DNA from 2 places in the Lachnospira intestinalis genome. Region 1 is predicted to be linked to the other one. Evidence: a T-box and tRNA genes for the amino acid it is inferred to sense, from the RefSeq annotation. Region 1 holds a T-box; the other holds one or more tRNA genes.
The links. The T-box of region 1 lies ahead of tyrS (tyrosine--tRNA ligase). A T-box ahead of a tRNA ligase gene usually reads a tRNA of that ligase, here a tRNA-Tyr.
Positions count from the first base shown of each region.

Region 2: it has a tRNA-Tyr gene. The T-box ahead of tyrS (tyrosine--tRNA ligase) is inferred to sense a tRNA for this amino acid. The anticodon was not compared.

Region 1 covers NZ_JBBMFS010000015.1:4,168-12,366, forward strand. The annotation lists gene WMO37_RS13285 (Rqc2 family fibronectin-binding protein) at 1-1,151, shown strand, start outside; gene WMO37_RS13290 (hypothetical protein) at 1,104-2,288, opposite strand; gene tyrS (tyrosine--tRNA ligase) at 2,331-3,554, opposite strand; T-box leader at 3,681-3,933, opposite strand; gene mtaB (tRNA (N(6)-L-threonylcarbamoyladenosine(37)-C(2))-methylthiotransferase MtaB) at 4,014-5,342, opposite strand; gene WMO37_RS13305 (HPr family phosphocarrier protein) at 5,443-5,676, shown strand; gene thiI (tRNA uracil 4-sulfurtransferase ThiI) at 5,767-6,948, opposite strand; gene WMO37_RS13315 (cysteine desulfurase family protein) at 6,998-8,155, opposite strand; gene WMO37_RS13320 (16S rRNA (uracil(1498)-N(3))-methyltransferase) at 8,173-8,199, opposite strand, start outside.
Region 2 covers NZ_JBBMFS010000008.1:58,266-66,464, forward strand. The annotation lists gene WMO37_RS10025 (hypothetical protein) at 1-1,205, opposite strand, end outside; gene WMO37_RS10030 (hypothetical protein) at 1,233-3,011, opposite strand; tRNA gene WMO37_RS10035 (tRNA-Leu) at 3,090-3,176, opposite strand; tRNA gene WMO37_RS10040 (tRNA-Tyr) at 3,217-3,298, opposite strand; gene WMO37_RS10045 (GDP-mannose 4,6-dehydratase) at 3,384-4,334, opposite strand; gene gmd (GDP-mannose 4,6-dehydratase) at 4,360-5,388, opposite strand; gene WMO37_RS10055 (mannose-1-phosphate guanylyltransferase) at 5,434-6,504, opposite strand; gene WMO37_RS10060 (MBOAT family O-acyltransferase) at 6,878-8,199, opposite strand, start outside.

The sequences.
Region 1 (8,199 bases):
TTTACACCGGCTATACCGGTATCAGTCCTGCCGTTGCGGAGGAAATCTGCTATGAAGCTTCTGTTTCAAGCGAAAAACCGGCAAACTGTCTGGAGGAAAATGAGCAGCTTCACTTATACCACATTTTTTCGGACTGCATGGAACAGGTAAAAAGCGGTCAGTTTGCGCCGAATATTTTTTATGAAAACGGTGAACCAAAGGAATTTTCAGCGATTCCGATGGCGATGTATGCGGACTGTACGCCGTTTGATTCTATCAGTGCCCTGCTTCGAAGCTTTTATTCGGAAAAAGATAAATTTACGCGAATCCGCCAGAAATCTTCGGATTTGCGACGGATTGTATCAACAGCACTGGAGCGTTCCTATAAAAAGCTGGATATTCAGGAAAAGCAGTTAAAGGATACCGAAAAAAGAGAAAAATTCCGTGTATACGGCGAATTGATTAACACTTACGGCTACAATATCCCGGAGGGTGCAAAGTCTTTTACGGCATTAAATTATTACACCAACGAGGAGATTTCCATTCCGCTTGATCCGATGCTCACACCGTCTGAAAATGCCGTGAAATATTTTAACCGCTACAATAAGCTTAAACGTACATTTGAAGCAGATTCCAAGCTGATTGAGGAAACAAAAGCGGAAACACAGCATCTGGAATCTATTGCAACGGCACTTGATATTGCGGTCAATGAAGAAGACCTTGTCGAATTAAAAGAAGAACTGATTCAGGCAGGCTACATTCACCGAAAAGGCAAAGGTGGCAAAAAGGAAAAAGTGACGAGTAAACCGTTCCACTACATTTCTTCGGACGGCTTCGATATGTATGTCGGAAAGAATAATTTTCAGAATGATGAGCTTACCTTTAAATTTGCAAACGGCAATGACTGGTGGTTTCATGCAAAAAAAATGCCGGGTTCCCACGTTATCGTAAGAACCGGCGGCAAAGAACTGCCTGACCGCACCTTTGAAGAAGCGGCAAGTCTTGCGGCTTATTACTCCAAAGGACGCGACCAGGACAAGGTTGAAATTGATTATGTAATTAAGAAAGAGGTTAAAAAACCTGCTTCTGCCAAACCGGGATTTGTCGTTTATTACACGAATTACTCAATGATGGCTTCCACGGATATTTCCGCGATAAAGCAGGCCGATTAATCCGATGACATCTGCAGCGGCGGCGGTAATATACATTGCCGGAAGCCCCGCGGTAAATCCGCAGATAAGAATCCCTATTATACTGACTGCTGTGGCAATGCCGCAGACAGCCAGTATTTTTTTTGTACTGCCCTGCTCCTGCAAAATCATAACCACAAGGGCCATTAAAAAGACCATATCCAGAATGTAAACGAGCATATAAAGCGGATATGCACTTTCAATGACATCACACAGTTTTTCATCAAACGTCAGATACCCGAACAGCGGCGGCGCATTGAATAAATACACGATACTGCGCACGACACCGATAACCGTTAAAATGCCAGGCACAAGCCATGCAGAGCGTAATTTTTCAGGTAACGGCAGTTTGATTTTGGAAAGAACAATGATACCCAGTACGGCAAGGATCAGATACAATACATACGGATCGTCAAAAAACCATTTTCCTCCAAAATAATAACTTCGGATACACGCATAAGCCGAAGCCGTGTAAGTGTCCCCGCGCTGGCACAGCACGGAAATCAGTAATTCCCGCAAAAATTCAAAGATCACACTGCCCATAAGCACCGGAATAAATACGCTGTAGCAGGCGGCTTTACTGCTACTGCTGTACGCTTTCATTTTGTCAAGCCGTGTTCCCTTTACAATCACCAGGCAGAACACACCCAGTACGATTAAAAATACACCGGCCATCCAATGCAATCCCAATAAATGCTCCGGCGCTACGGTCTGTACGTCTTTTAAGTAAAAATGAACCACCATGCGGCGCAGTGCGGTATTTCCTTCAAAAATACTGCAAAGGACAATATATGCACCGGTGACAACAGCAGATGCAGAGCTTAATACCGCATAAATACCGGCACCTTTTAACTTAAAAAACATGGCGGCGGTTGTCAGAATCAGTCCGAAAACCGTGACTGCATATAAAATCCGGTAAAGGACATCCAGTCCTTTATAAAAATAAAGGCTGTAAATTGCGGCATCGACATTGCTTAATTGCAGTGTATTGTCGTTGATACCGTTTGCAATGCGCTGAAACAGTCCGCTCCCGGCACCGAAAATCAGAATCAGCGCCATCAGTGCCGAAGCACCGATGACGGTTAAAATCCTGACATAGATAATTTCTTCTTTTTTCATAAGGCACAATCCTTTCCATGAAAATCCTTAAAACGTTTATTTTTAAGAAATTGTCACCTTGCGGAAAGTCTTTTTACCTTTCTTTAAGACCGCACCTTCGCCTTCAAAAATGTCCTTTGCAAAAGAAGCATCAATTTCCGTTACTTTTTCACCGTTTACAGAGATACCGCCCTGCTGTACGGCACGTCTTGCTTCAGAACGTGAAGCAGCAAGTCCTGCCTGATGTACCAGTGTTATGACATCGACAACACCATCTTTGAAAGCATCTTCTGTTAAGACTGCGCCCGGCATATCTGCGGAATCGCCGCCGGTAAAGATTGCTTTGGCTGTGTTTTCGGCTTTCTTTGCTTCGTCTTCACCGTGAACCATTTTTGTCAGTTCAAATGCAAGAATTTCTTTTGCCTTATTTAACTGTGCGCCTTCCCATGAATCCATTGCATCAATTTCTTCAAGCGGAAGGAATGTCAGCATACGGATACATTTTAATACATCGGCATCGGCAACATTTCTCCAGTACTGGTAGAATTCGTACGGAGATGTCTTTTCAGGGTCGAGCCATACGGCACCGGACTGTGTCTTACCCATTTTCTTGCCTTCCGAATTTAAAAGCAGGGTAATGGTCATGGCACTTGCATCCTTGCCTAATTTTCTACGGATTAATTCTGTACCGCCGAGCATATTGCTCCACTGGTCATCACCGCCAAACTGTAAATTACAGCCGTATTTCTGGTATAACATGTAAAAGTCGTAAGACTGCATAATCATGTAATTAAATTCAAGGAAGCTTAAGCCCTTTTCCATTCTCTGCTTGTAGCACTCTGCACGCAGCATATTATTGACAGAAAAGCATGCGCCGACTTCGCGGAGCAGCTCGACATAATTTAACTTTAACAACCAGTCTGCGTTGTTGACAAGAAGTGCTTTATCGTCTGAGAAATCAATAAAACGGCTCATCTGCTTCTTAAAACATTCGCAGTTGTGTTCAATCTGCTCGGTTGTAAGCATTTTTCTCATATCGGAACGTCCTGACGGGTCACCAATCATGGCTGTACCGCCGCCAACGAGTGCAATCGGCTTATTGCCTGCCATCTGAAGACGCTTCATTAAGCACAGTGCCATAAAGTGTCCGACATGAAGGCTGTCTGCCGTTGGGTCAAATCCGATATAAAAGGTTGCTTTTCCGTTGTTGATTAAGTCTTTGATAACGTCTTCATCTGTTACCTGGGCAATCAGTCCTCTTGCCACTAATTCATCATATAATGTCATAAAATCCTCCGTTTCCGCAGACACCCTGTCTTACCTGTGCGCACTTGCAAATCATTTAGATTTACGGCAAGGGCGGGTGCGGTGTCTGCATTTAAAATTCTAATAAAAAAAGCTTCCGCCCTTATTTAAAAGGACGAAAGCTGATGCTTACGTGTTACCACCTTTATTCATAAACAGCTCACACTGCTTATCTTATGAAGTACAAATATACTCCGGGTACGATAACGTGTACCAATCCGTCACTGCCTACTTGGGTACTTTCCTGTTCGGAGTGCTGCTCTGGAATGTATTCATATCTGCTTCCGGTCTGCGCCTCTCACCTGCCGGCTGCTCTCTGTTGCTTTTCACAGATACTACTTGTTTCCTTCATTGCTTTGTGAAATATATAATTATGGGTCTGATTATAATATATCATTTTATAAAATGCAAGCACTTTTAATATGGAAATTTTTACCGGGATTAAGAAAGTTCGCCGATAATATACAGTTCATCTTCTGTTATCTGCTTACAGTTTACGTTGACAATGGTATTGACGGCGGCTTCTGTCATCCGGTCACTCACCGGAACTAGCACGCGGATATAATTTTTCGTATATCCTGCCATGTAGTCTGTGCCGTTGTAAGTCATCTTTTCTTCGATTAAAACCTGCATCGTCTGACCAAGACTTTCTTTGCGGTATGCCGCAGACATTTCCTTTTCAAGTGCTAAAAGGCATCCACTTCGCTGTGTCTTAATCTTTTCATCGACCTGACCGTCCATTTTATCGGCAACCGTGCCTTTTCTTCTCGAATATTTGAAAACGTGCATTTCATAAAAATGAATCCGTTTTACAAAATCATAGGTCGTTTCAAATTCTTCTTCCGTTTCCTGCGGGAAGCCCACAATAACATCGGTTGTAATCGCCGGATTGTTAAAATATTTACGAAGGATACGACAGCCTTCTTCATATTCGGCAGTTGTATATTTGCGGTTCATGCGCTTTAAAACGCTGTCACAGCCGCTTTGCAGGGAAAGATGAAAATGCGGGCATACTTTTTCCATGGCGGCGAGTGCCGATACAAATTCTTCCGTCACAACACGCGGCTCTAATGAACCCAGACGGATTCGCTTCACACCTTCGATTTCATGAATCCGTGAAATAACTTCTAACAGACTGCCCTTCTGATTATCCACGCCATAGGAAGTCAGGTGGATTCCGGTCAGCACGATTTCCTGATAACCGTTGTCCGCAAGGCGGTGTACTTCCTTTAAAATGTCGTCTAGTTCGCGGCTGCGGATTCTGCCGCGGGTATAAGGAATAATGCAGTAAGAACAAAACTGGTTACAGCCGTCCTGAATTTTAATATAGGCTCTGGTATGTTCACTGACCTTATCAATTTCCAGTTCCTCATAAGGCTGTTTTACCGATAAATCCAGTACACTGATATGGGATTCATGGTCAGCGGCATAATTTTCAAGGGCTTCTACAATATTAATTTTACAGTTATTGCCAAGTACAAGGTCTACCGCTTCATCTTTCTGTACGCCTTCACTGTCGGACTGTACATAACAGCCTGCGGCAACGACAATGGCATCCGGGTTCATCTTCTTTGCCTTGTGAAGCATCTGACGGGATTTGCGGTCGGCAATATTCGTTACGGAACAGGTGTTGATAATATACACGTCTGCCGGAACATTTTCATCAAACGGAACAATGGAATAACCTGCGGCGCGAAGCATCTGTTCCATAGATTCCGCTTCATAAGAATTGACCTTACAGCCCAGGTTATGAATTGCAACTTTTTTCAATTTTTCTGCTCCTGTCTTTTATTTTTGTATTGACATAATTTTACCAAATAGATATTATAACTAATAGAGTAAATATTATTTGGTAGGAGGTATTTTCGCAATGAAAACCGTAAAAATTTCGTTAAATTCTATCGACAAAGTAAAGTCTTTTGTAAATGACATTACAAAATTTGATGTAGACTTCGATCTTGTATCAGGCAGATACGTTATTGATGCAAAATCTATCATGGGTATTTTCAGTCTGGACTTATCAAAGCCAATCGACTTAAATATTCATGCCGATTCTGATGTCGATACAATTCTTGCTGTATTAAAGCCATACATGGCAAACTAATTACAGTTTTACATAGTGATTTTAATAAAAATAAAAACTGCCGCTCAAAGCTTCTGCCTTGCCGCGGCAGTTTTTATTTTGTAAAAAATCTTATTCAATGCGGATTTTTTCGGTTGTTTCAATGGCTGTCTTAAACAGTTCGTCAATACAGTCATCTAAGTTATGTTCATCACGCTGGATAATATTTAAGTTCGGCTTTGTAACCGGGTGCTTTGCCACGAAAATCGTACAGCAGTCTTCAAACGGCTGGATAGAGGTTTCGTATGTACCGATTTTTTCCGATAAATCAATGATTTCCTGCTTATCAAATCCGATAACCGGACGGAATACCGGCATCGTACATACTTCGTTGGTGCAGTACAGACTGTGCATGGTCTGGCTGGCTACCTGACCGATACTCTCTCCCGTAACAAGTCCCAGACAGCCGCTTTCTTTACCGAGTTCTTCGGCAATGCGCATCATGTATCTTCTCATGATGATTGTCAGTTCGTCATGCGGGCATTTCTCGTAAATGGCAAGCTGGATATCGGTAAAGTTAACAACATTTAATGTAATCGGACCGGAATATTTTGCAACCAGCTTTGCAAGGTCAATAACCTTCTGCTTTGCCCGCTCGCTCGTATATGGCGGTGCATGAAAATACGTTGCTTCCAGTTCGACACCGCGCTTTGCAACCATGTATCCGGCAACCGGGCTGTCGATACCGCCCGAAAGCAGTAACATTGCTTTTCCGGCTGTGCCGACCGGCATACCGCCCGGACCCGGAATTTCTGTTGAATAAATATTAATCTTATTACGGATTTCAATCTGAAGTAAAACATCCGGATTATGTACGTCAACGCTTAATTCAGGAAATGCGTCTAATAATCTTCCGCCCATTTCCATGTTGATTTCCATGGAATCCATCGGGTAATTCTTTCTTGCACGTCTGGCATTGACCTTAAAAGAAAAATGCTTATCCGGGTATGCGGAGTCGAAATACTTAATAACAGTATCGGCAAGGTCATCAAATCCGTTGTCTTCAATCTGTACAACCGGGCAGATGCCGATAATACCGAATACGGTCTTTAAGGCTTCTACGGCTTCATCAAAATCAAAATCGCTGACAGCCGTTGCATAGATACGTCCGTTTTCTTTGGTTACTTCAAATTCGCCGTCTGTTTTCTTTAAGGCATAGCGAATCTGTCTTACAAGGGCGTCTTCAAAAAGATAACGGTTCTTTCCTTTGACACCGATTTCTCCGTATTTAATCAAAAATGCTTTGTACATAATTCTCCATTCCGGGAACACTTGTGTTCCCTGCACCTGTCATTATTTTGTTTTAGTGTCTTGTATATTTACGCAGTACCGGAAGCAGTTCTTTTAAAGCTTCCAGTGTCATATCCAGTTCTTCCTTTGTTGTTTCAAAGCTGAAACTGAAACGGATTGTGGAATCCAGCAAATCCGGGTCTAAGTGGATTGCAACCAGTGTGTTGCTTAATCCCGGTTTATTGGACGAGCAGGCAGAACCGGAGGATACGTAAATCTTCCTATCTTCCAGCGCGTGTAATAAAACTTCCGCGCGGACACCGCGAAATGATGCACTGACGATATGCGGTGCGGATTCCCGTCCCATACAGCCGTTGATTGTCACGTCTGGAAGCTTTTGCAGTTCTTCGATAAAATAACTGCGCAAATCATACATTTTCTGTATTTTTTCATCGAAGGCGCTGTTATAAATCAGTCCTGCGGCAACGCCCAGTCCTGCGATTCCCGGTACATTTTCCGTACCGGAACGCATGGCTTTCTGCTGTCCGCCGCCTAAAATAATGGGCTTTATCTTTGTTTTTTCTTTCACATACAAAAATCCGGTGCCTTTCGGTCCGTGGATTTTGTGTCCGCTGACAGACAGTAAATCAATATTTAACTTTTTCGGAACAATTTTAAATTTTCCATATGCCTGAATGGCATCTACATGATATACAATTTCAGGATTGAACTGCTTGACAATCTGACCGATTTCTTCAATGGGTTCAACCGTTCCGATTTCGTTGTTGGCATACATTACCGATACAAGAATCGTTTCCGAATCGAGCGCTTCACGCAGGGCATCTATGGATACTCTGCCCTGTGCATCAACCGGAAGGTAGGTTACGCGAAAGCCCTGCTCCTCCAGAAAGTTAAACGGCTCTTTGACGGAAGAATGTTCCACGCTTGATACGATAACGTGATTCCCGCGGCGCTTGTTTGCCATAGCTGTTCCGATAATTGCCATATTGTTGGATTCCGTTCCGCCGGACGTAAAAACCAATTCTTTTTCCTGACATTTCAGGCTTCTGGCAATCGTGGCGGCGGCCTGTTTGATATACTGTTCGGCATCGACACCTTTCATATGCTTAGAGGACGGATTGCCATAATCGTCCTGCATTGCTTTTACAACCGTTTCAACAACTTCTCTGGCACATTTCGTTGTTGCGGAGTTGTCTAAATATGCTTCCATGATTTTCTCCCATGTGATTATTGTTCTAAATGATACATCAGGAC
Region 2 (8,199 bases), on a different contig from region 1:
TCCACGCCGCAAACTCTTGCATATACGGCAAGCAGCGCACTGAATGTATGTACCCCATGCAGACTGCCGGTTGTATCATTTTGTGCCACGCCCTGCACCTGTTCTTCATCCAGCGTAAAATTATATCCCTCCAGATGATTTCCGATTGCCGCCATGTAATCACTTTTATCCGATGCTGATACACAATCCCCGTACTCGTCAAATGTCATGAAATTATTATTATAACCATAGACATATCCGATTGCCTTTGCCTGATAAACGCCTTCGTCCTGTCCCATGCCAAACATTCCGAATGTCGTCCCCACAAGCGGTATCACCGCCAGCAAAAAGCCAATCCCTATAAGATTTTTCTTCCACTGGAATGTGCAGGACGGCTTTGTCTTTTTATATGCATAAGCCGCTCCCGCCGCTGCCACTGTAAATCCCAGTGTCAACGCTGCCGCTCTTTCCAGTGAAAAAATATTCAATCCGATTAAAATGCCCGCTGAAAGCAGATATGCAAGCACTGTTTCCGATACACCAAGCAGGACAAGTTCTGCAAAATCTCTCTGCTGATAAAGCATCGAAAGTCCCACGCCTGCTGCCCCGGCTGCCACAAGCAGCAACACCGCCGTCAAAATGCCTGCTATTCCGCTGTGCACGCCTGCCTCAATAACGATGCCTGCTGCCGTTATAACCATTCCTGCCACGAAAAGTTCCGGCAAAATCTTCTGTGCCGTTTTTTCTGCTTTTATATACCCCATGCAGTGTATCAGGATATCCGCCACACACACAAGCACAAGCACAATGCCGGATACCAGCCACAGATACTGTGTAAACCCTTTGCCTGCATTAATCATGACGTCATCTTCCGGTTGGAAATGCATTGTAACCACATACACCAGACCTGCCAGACATAATAAAATGAGTGTACGCAAAAAGGGTCTGACGATACTTTCCGTTTGCTTTAAACAGACATTTGGTTTTCCTCCCGCAATCCGGCAGATTACCGCCTCCACAACAGACAATAGCCATAAAACCGCCAGTGTCTTATTGAGCGAAAATCCGCCGAAAAGGGCAAGAATTCCTCCTGACATGCCAAAGCCTGCAAGCAGCACTGCAAAAGAAACGGTGACTGCATCCATCAGCTCCATCCTTTTTCCGATACATACAATTCCATACGTAAGCACTGTTATTATCATCAGTACCACTGCTGTACTATTCACGTCAAACCCTCCAATATTCTCTTAAATTTATCTTAATTTATAGAAAACCAGTCTTTCATCATTACTTACAACCGGTGTCACACCGGTATATTCCTGCACACTCTTTTCCAGCGCCGTCCACTCCGGTTCTTCATAGGCATCGCGGTTAATATACAGACCGTCAAAACCCTTTGATAAAATTTCCTGAATCATCTTATCAACCGGCAGGGAAGCCGTTTGTTCATACCAGATATCCGTGTCACTTCCGTCTGTTGTACCAAAACTCCATTTTAACTTATCAGAATGAAGATATCCGATATAATGTGATAAATGTCCCATATCATTCTGAATATCCCCTTCCGGATACTCTGCATACGGAAGCTGGAATATACTGTCATCTTCATCCATGACTGCATCCACCCGTGCAAAGAAATCCGCATCACTTATCCATTCTTCTTTATTACTTTCAAAATTAAAAGATACGGACGGATTCTGCTCCCAGATGGCAAACAGCATCACAAGGGCAACTCCGCCCATGTATACACATTTCCATACGGTTTTCGCAATCTTTCCTTCCCACTCATTTAAAAGCAGGCAAACCGCGGTTATGGCAAAAAATCCGATAAATACGGAGATTCTGTTATATCCTCTGATAATTTCAATGCCCGTCATAAATATGATAGAACCGAAACCACCCATTGTTGCCAGCAGAATCCCGCAGATATTGAGGTCTGCAAGTACTGTCAGGCGCTTTGTAAGCGTGCTTTCGTTCTTTCTTCTTGTAAAAAGCCATACCAGCAGGAATAAAAATCCGACCGCACCGACAATGCCGATGTATGCCGTCCAGTTTTCATTGACACACGGTACATATTCATTATACGCATAAATCAGCTTTTCAAGCGGTCTGATACCGTGTCCGTTTACCGGAAGCAGCAGCTGGATAATCTTTAAACAGTACGTTTCAGAATCGGCAATACTGCGGATTCTGCCTTCCAGTCCTGTTCCACCATGTACAATCCTGTAAAAAATTTCCGGGATAATGGAAATCACAACGCATACAATCACACTGAGGATACTGATACAGCCGCGCTTCAAATAATTCCAGTCTTTCGTGCGGAGCAGTGCCGTAAGCATTGCCACCATTAAGAAAAAGCAGGCAAATATCTGCCAGTAACCAATGCCTTCGCTGGCAATTAAAAATGCCATGATAAAGCCCGCATAGTTGCGTTTATACTTAAAAAAGCCCTTGCCCGGCAGCATAAAGCGTTCATCTTCATACAGCCAGATACACATTAATACCGCAAGCGGAACAAAATAGTAGCAGGACAATACAATGTGCCCGATGCCGCGGATAAAGATAAACGGCAGGAAAGCATATACGAGCGCCCCGCCTGTTGACAGCCACTCTTTAATGCGGAGCTGTCTGAGAACAAAATATGCCACATAGGCAATCATATAAAATGCGGATAAATAGACAAGATTGACCGTTTTGGCAACCTGTCCGCCCGTAATCCATAAAAATAATTTCTCAAAAAATACATCTGCATTATGCAGACCTGCAATGACATCCGAGGTATTATAATAATACCCATCCAATGCTGTCAGTTTGTCCGTTCCGATATTCCATCCGGATTCCTGCACCAGCCTTACCGATACAAGCGCTGACATTTCATCACCACCCTTGTATTCAAGCGGATATGTTAAATCCTGTCCTCGAAGTCCCAGAAAATGCACTACCAAAACAGTAACTGCCAACGTAATAAATACGAGTGCAGCCGCATCTTTATACCATTTTTTCACAAATTCCCATACTTGTTCTTTTTTCATAAAATGATTCGTTCCTTTTCGTTTTATTAAAACAAAAAAGACTGCCGTATAAACGACAGTCTTTTTCCAAAATTTATATGCCGGCGACCGGGGTCGAACCGGTACGGGAGTATAAGTCCCGCAGGATTTTAAGTCCTGTGCGTCTGCCAATTCCGCCACGCCGGCCTGATTGTTACTCCGTTTCTTTTATATAGATGAAACAGAATGGACGGAGAAGGATTCGAACCTTCGAAGGCATCGCCAGCAGATTTACAGTCTGTCCCCTTTGGCCACTCGGGAATCCGTCCAAACGTGAGCATATCGCTCACATTTTGTTATTTTATCATATCTTTATGTCGTTGGCAATTGTTTTTTTTATAAATTTAAAAACTTTTACTTCTGACATAAGTCCTGCGCTCTCCAGTATTCCAGTGTTTCCCGTAAGGTCTGCTCCAACGGAATCTGTGGTTTCCAGCCGGTACAGTCATGTACCTTTGAAATATCCGGTTCAATAATCGGCACATCGACCGGACGCAGTCTTTGTGCATCTACCCGGACTTCAATTTTCTTATCCGAGAGTGAAATAATCCGGTCTAAAATTTCCTGAATTGCCAGTGCATGTCCTGTTCCGATATTATAGGTTTCACCGGCTTTTCCCTTCTGCACCAGTAGGGCGTATGCTCTTACAACATCACGCACATCGGTAAAATCACGCTTTGCCGAAAGATTTCCGACATACATCACCGGGTCTTTGATTCCTTTTTCAATCTCTGCCACCTGTTTACAGAAATCCGCAACTACAAAAAGCGGTGTCTGGTTCGGACCGATATGATTAAATGCACGGACCATCATGACATCCATATGGTATGCCGCCGCATAAATGCTGCCAAGCATATTCTGGCAGGACTTTGTTGCCGCATAGATATTTCCCGGACGAAGCACCGTATCTTCAATAATCGGACATTCTTCCTGCCGGATATGTCCGTATTCTTCTCCTGAACCAATCAACAGTACACGCGGCTTATAATCCAGTTCGCGAACAGCATCCAGCATATTGACCGCACCCTTGATATTGACATCAATGGTCAGCGCCGGATTTTTCCACGATACCGATACCGAAGACTGTGCAGCCAGATGAAAAATATAATCCGGGCGCACTGTTTCCAACACATCGGTAATCTCACTTTTATTCAGAATATCACAATCATAGACGACTGCATTTGAAAGGGCAAGCTGTTCTTTTGCGGTCTTTGTTACGGCGACCTCATATCCTAAATCATCATGAAGATGATTTACCAGATACGGGCCTACGAATCCGCCGCCCCCGATAATCAATGCTTTCATAGTTTTCTCCCATTTGGCATGTATTTTAGTTGGCTGACTTGATTTCTTTTTCTACGATTGCAAGGTCATTCTTTACCATGCGTTCTACCAGTTCGTTAAAACTGATTTCTCTTTCCCAGCCAAGTTCTTTTTCTGCCTTTGCAGGATTACCAATTAAAAGTTCTACTTCTGCCGGTCTGAAGAAATCCGGATTTACCTTTAATACAACCTTTCCTGTTGCCTTATCCTTTGCAATTTCATTCACGCCTTCGCCTTCAAATTCCACCTCAATGCCGGCTGCCTTGAATGCAGCTTGTGCAAATTCACGGACCGTTCTTGTTTCATTGGTTGCAATTACGTAATCTTCTGCATGATCCTGCTGTAATAACAGCCACATTGCGCGCACGTAATCCTTTGAGTGACCCCAGTCACGTTTTGCATCCAGATTTCCCAGTTCTACATGATCCTGTACACCCAGCTTAATGCGTGCAACCGCATGTGTAATCTTTCTTGTTACGAATTCCAGACCACGTCTTTCACTTTCATGGTTGAAAAGAATACCTGAGCAGGCATACATATCGTAGCTTTCTCTGTAATTCTTTGTAATCCAGTGTCCGTAAAGCTTTGCAACGCCGTATGGGCTTCTCGGATAAAACGGTGTTGTTTCGTCCTGTGGAATTGCCTGTACCTTACCGAACATTTCTGATGTTGAAGCCTGATAAAATCTTGCTTCCGGTTTTACAATGCGGATTGCTTCAAGCATATTGGTAACACCGATGGCATCAATGTCTGCTGTCGTACATGGTGTATCCCATGAAGTTGCAACGAAAGACTGTGCAGCCAGATTGTAGACTTCATCTGCCTGCGAAATCTTCATGGCTGTGATTAAAGATACAATATCCTGCATATCTGCATAGATAAAGTGAATCTTATCCTTGATATGGTCTACATTACCATAGTCTACTACGCTCTTTCTTCTCATCAGACCATATACTTTATAACCTTTTTCCAGTAAAAGTTCTGCAAGGTAAGACCCGTCCTGTCCTGTGATTCCTGTAATTAATGCGCTTTTCATCATTCTTCTCCTATACAATTATTATTATTGGATAATTATTTATTTTTATAAATATTCATTTCTGCCGGACTCTCTTAATTTTGCGAGTACCTGCTTGATTTCTCCGGCATTTTCCTTCGTTGTAATCAGCGTGGCATCCTTTGTATCCACCACCACAACATCCCGGAGTCCTACGGTTGCAATGAGCTTGTCAGCTCCTTCAATGACACAGTTTTTCGTATTGACTGTAACAACATTGCCATTGACGACATTGCCGTTCTCGTCATTCTGCTTGATTCTTCCGACTGCCAGCCATGAACCGACATCATCCCAGCCGAAGTTTCCTGCCAGTGTGTAAATGTTTTCTGCCTTTTCCATAATACCGTAATCGACGGACTGGGATTCCAGGTTCGGGAATTCCTTTTCCAGTACAGTATCTTCCTGCGGTGTTCCCACGGCTTCTTTAATCTTTAACAGACCGTCATGGGTGGATGGCATATACTTTTTGAAGCAGTCTAAAATCGTAGACACTCTCCAGACAAACATGCCTGAATTCCAAAGATAGCTGCCATCTGCCAGATAAGACTTAGCGGTTTCTAAATCCGGCTTCTCTACAAATCGCTGTACCGGATAGCTCTCCCCATTCTTTGCAGCGCTGTCATACTTGATATAACCGTAGCCTGTTTCCGGATAGTTCGGTGTGATACCAACGGTTACAAGATTTTCACCTTCCTCTGCAAGCGCACACGCATTTGTAAAAGTTTCCGCAAAAATATCATTGTGCTTAATCAGATGGTCGGACGGTAATACAATCATCACGGCATCGTCATATTTTTTTGCCACATGAACGGCACCCAGTCCGATACACGGTGCTGTATTTCTTCCAACCGGTTCACAGAGGATGTTTTCCTCCGGCAATCCTGGAAGCTGCTGCTTTACAAGCTCCTTATAATTCTTATTCGTTGCTATATAAACATCTTCAAGCTCTACGAGTGGGCGGATACGCTCAACTGTCAGCTGAATCATGGTCTTTCCGTCGTCTGTCAGGGATAAAAACTGCTTTGGAAGTGTTACACGGCTTCTCGGCCAGAAACGTTCACCCTTGCCACCTGCCATAATGAGTGCTGTTTTCTTCATACTAATCTCCATTCCGCAGGCATTTTAATGCCGGAGGAATCGCGAGCCAAATCTTATTTGGCTCTGCGATAAAAAGCGACTTTGTGACGCCTGCGGCACAAAGTGCTGTGTGACAAAGCTTTGATTTAAGGTTTTGTCACACTGATCTCCATTTCTGCCGCTCCTGCGGCATTCTCAATTTGGTGTCAATTATACCGTTTTCTGTTTTTCCTGTCAACAAGCGTGTATTTCTTATTTATATACAAACCATTCCTGCACTTTGTACGTATATCATTATGTACATTTGTTTACGAAGTTACACATAAAAAGCAGCAGCCATGATACAATTTCATGTGTATCATGGCTGTCTCTCCTCCGCTTATGGATTATTGTATCAGAAGTTCGCGTAAATAAATGCTGAACCATCACCTGTATAGGCAAAAATAAAAATAATGACAATAAACGCATACCAGACTGCCCAGCGGACAATGAGCGGCTTTGCCGCAATTGCCTCCCGGACTGCCACACCGCGTTCTTTAAGCAGACTGACAATAAAAATGATGATACAGCCTGCCAGCACAATCAGGAAATCTCTCCTACCCATGCCAAGTTCTAAAAATGCCGTACCGGTAAACTGGCTCATGCTCATTTTTGTAAAGGTTTCTTTCATCATGACCAGTGCCGCACTAAATGACACCGCCATATCAAAATACCAGCCGATATTGACAAGGATAAAGGTTCTTATAATCTGAACCACCGTCCATGCCTTCGATTCTTTGTGAATCTTTGTCTTTTCAAAGCCCTTTGCATACAGTGGCTCTAACAGACTGCTTACGGCAATAATAATACCATTATACATACCGTATGCGATATATTTCCATGCTGCGCCATGCCATATACCGACAACGAAGAAAATCAAAAGGTCGGCAAGACAGATTGGCATTGCCTTTCCCACGGTATTGCCCAGATGCTTTTTACTCCACTTACCGAAGCGGTTCATCTGCTTTGAAAGAGAAAATGGATAGAAAATGTAATCCTTCATCCATGTCCCCAGTGTAATGTGCCATCTTCTCCAGAATTCTCCGATGGATTTTGAAAAGAACGGCTGACGGAAGTTTTCGTCCATGCGGATTCCAAAAATCTCTGCCGTACCGATTACAATATCAATACCGCCGGAAAAATCCGCATACAGCTGTACACAGTACAGTAATACTGCCACTAAATTATACCAGCCGCCATATTCCGTATAATTGCCGAATACCGTTGTAACAAATCCTGCCACACGGTCTGCCAGTACCATTTTCTTAAAACAGCCCCAAAGAATCCGCTGCAAGCCAAACTCGGCTGCCTTTAACGAAAAAGAACGTCCTTCATAAAGCTGGCGCGCCAGCCGGTCAAAACGGCCGATCGGACCCTGTAACAGCTGTGGGAAAAAAGATACAAACAGCGCATATTTAAAAATATTCTTTTCAGCGCTGTATTTTCCCTGATAAACATCAATAATATAACTGATGGACTGGAAAGTGTAAAATGAAATTCCCAGCGGTAAAATGATGTTGACCGGCTCAAAATACTGTCCGTGTCCGACCGCCAGCACCAGTGCATCAATATTTTCAATCACGAAATTTAAATATTTTACAACGCCAAGCAGTCCGAAGCACAGCAGAAGCATTGCCACTACGACACGGCGTTTGTTTTTCTTGACCTTTTCTTTAT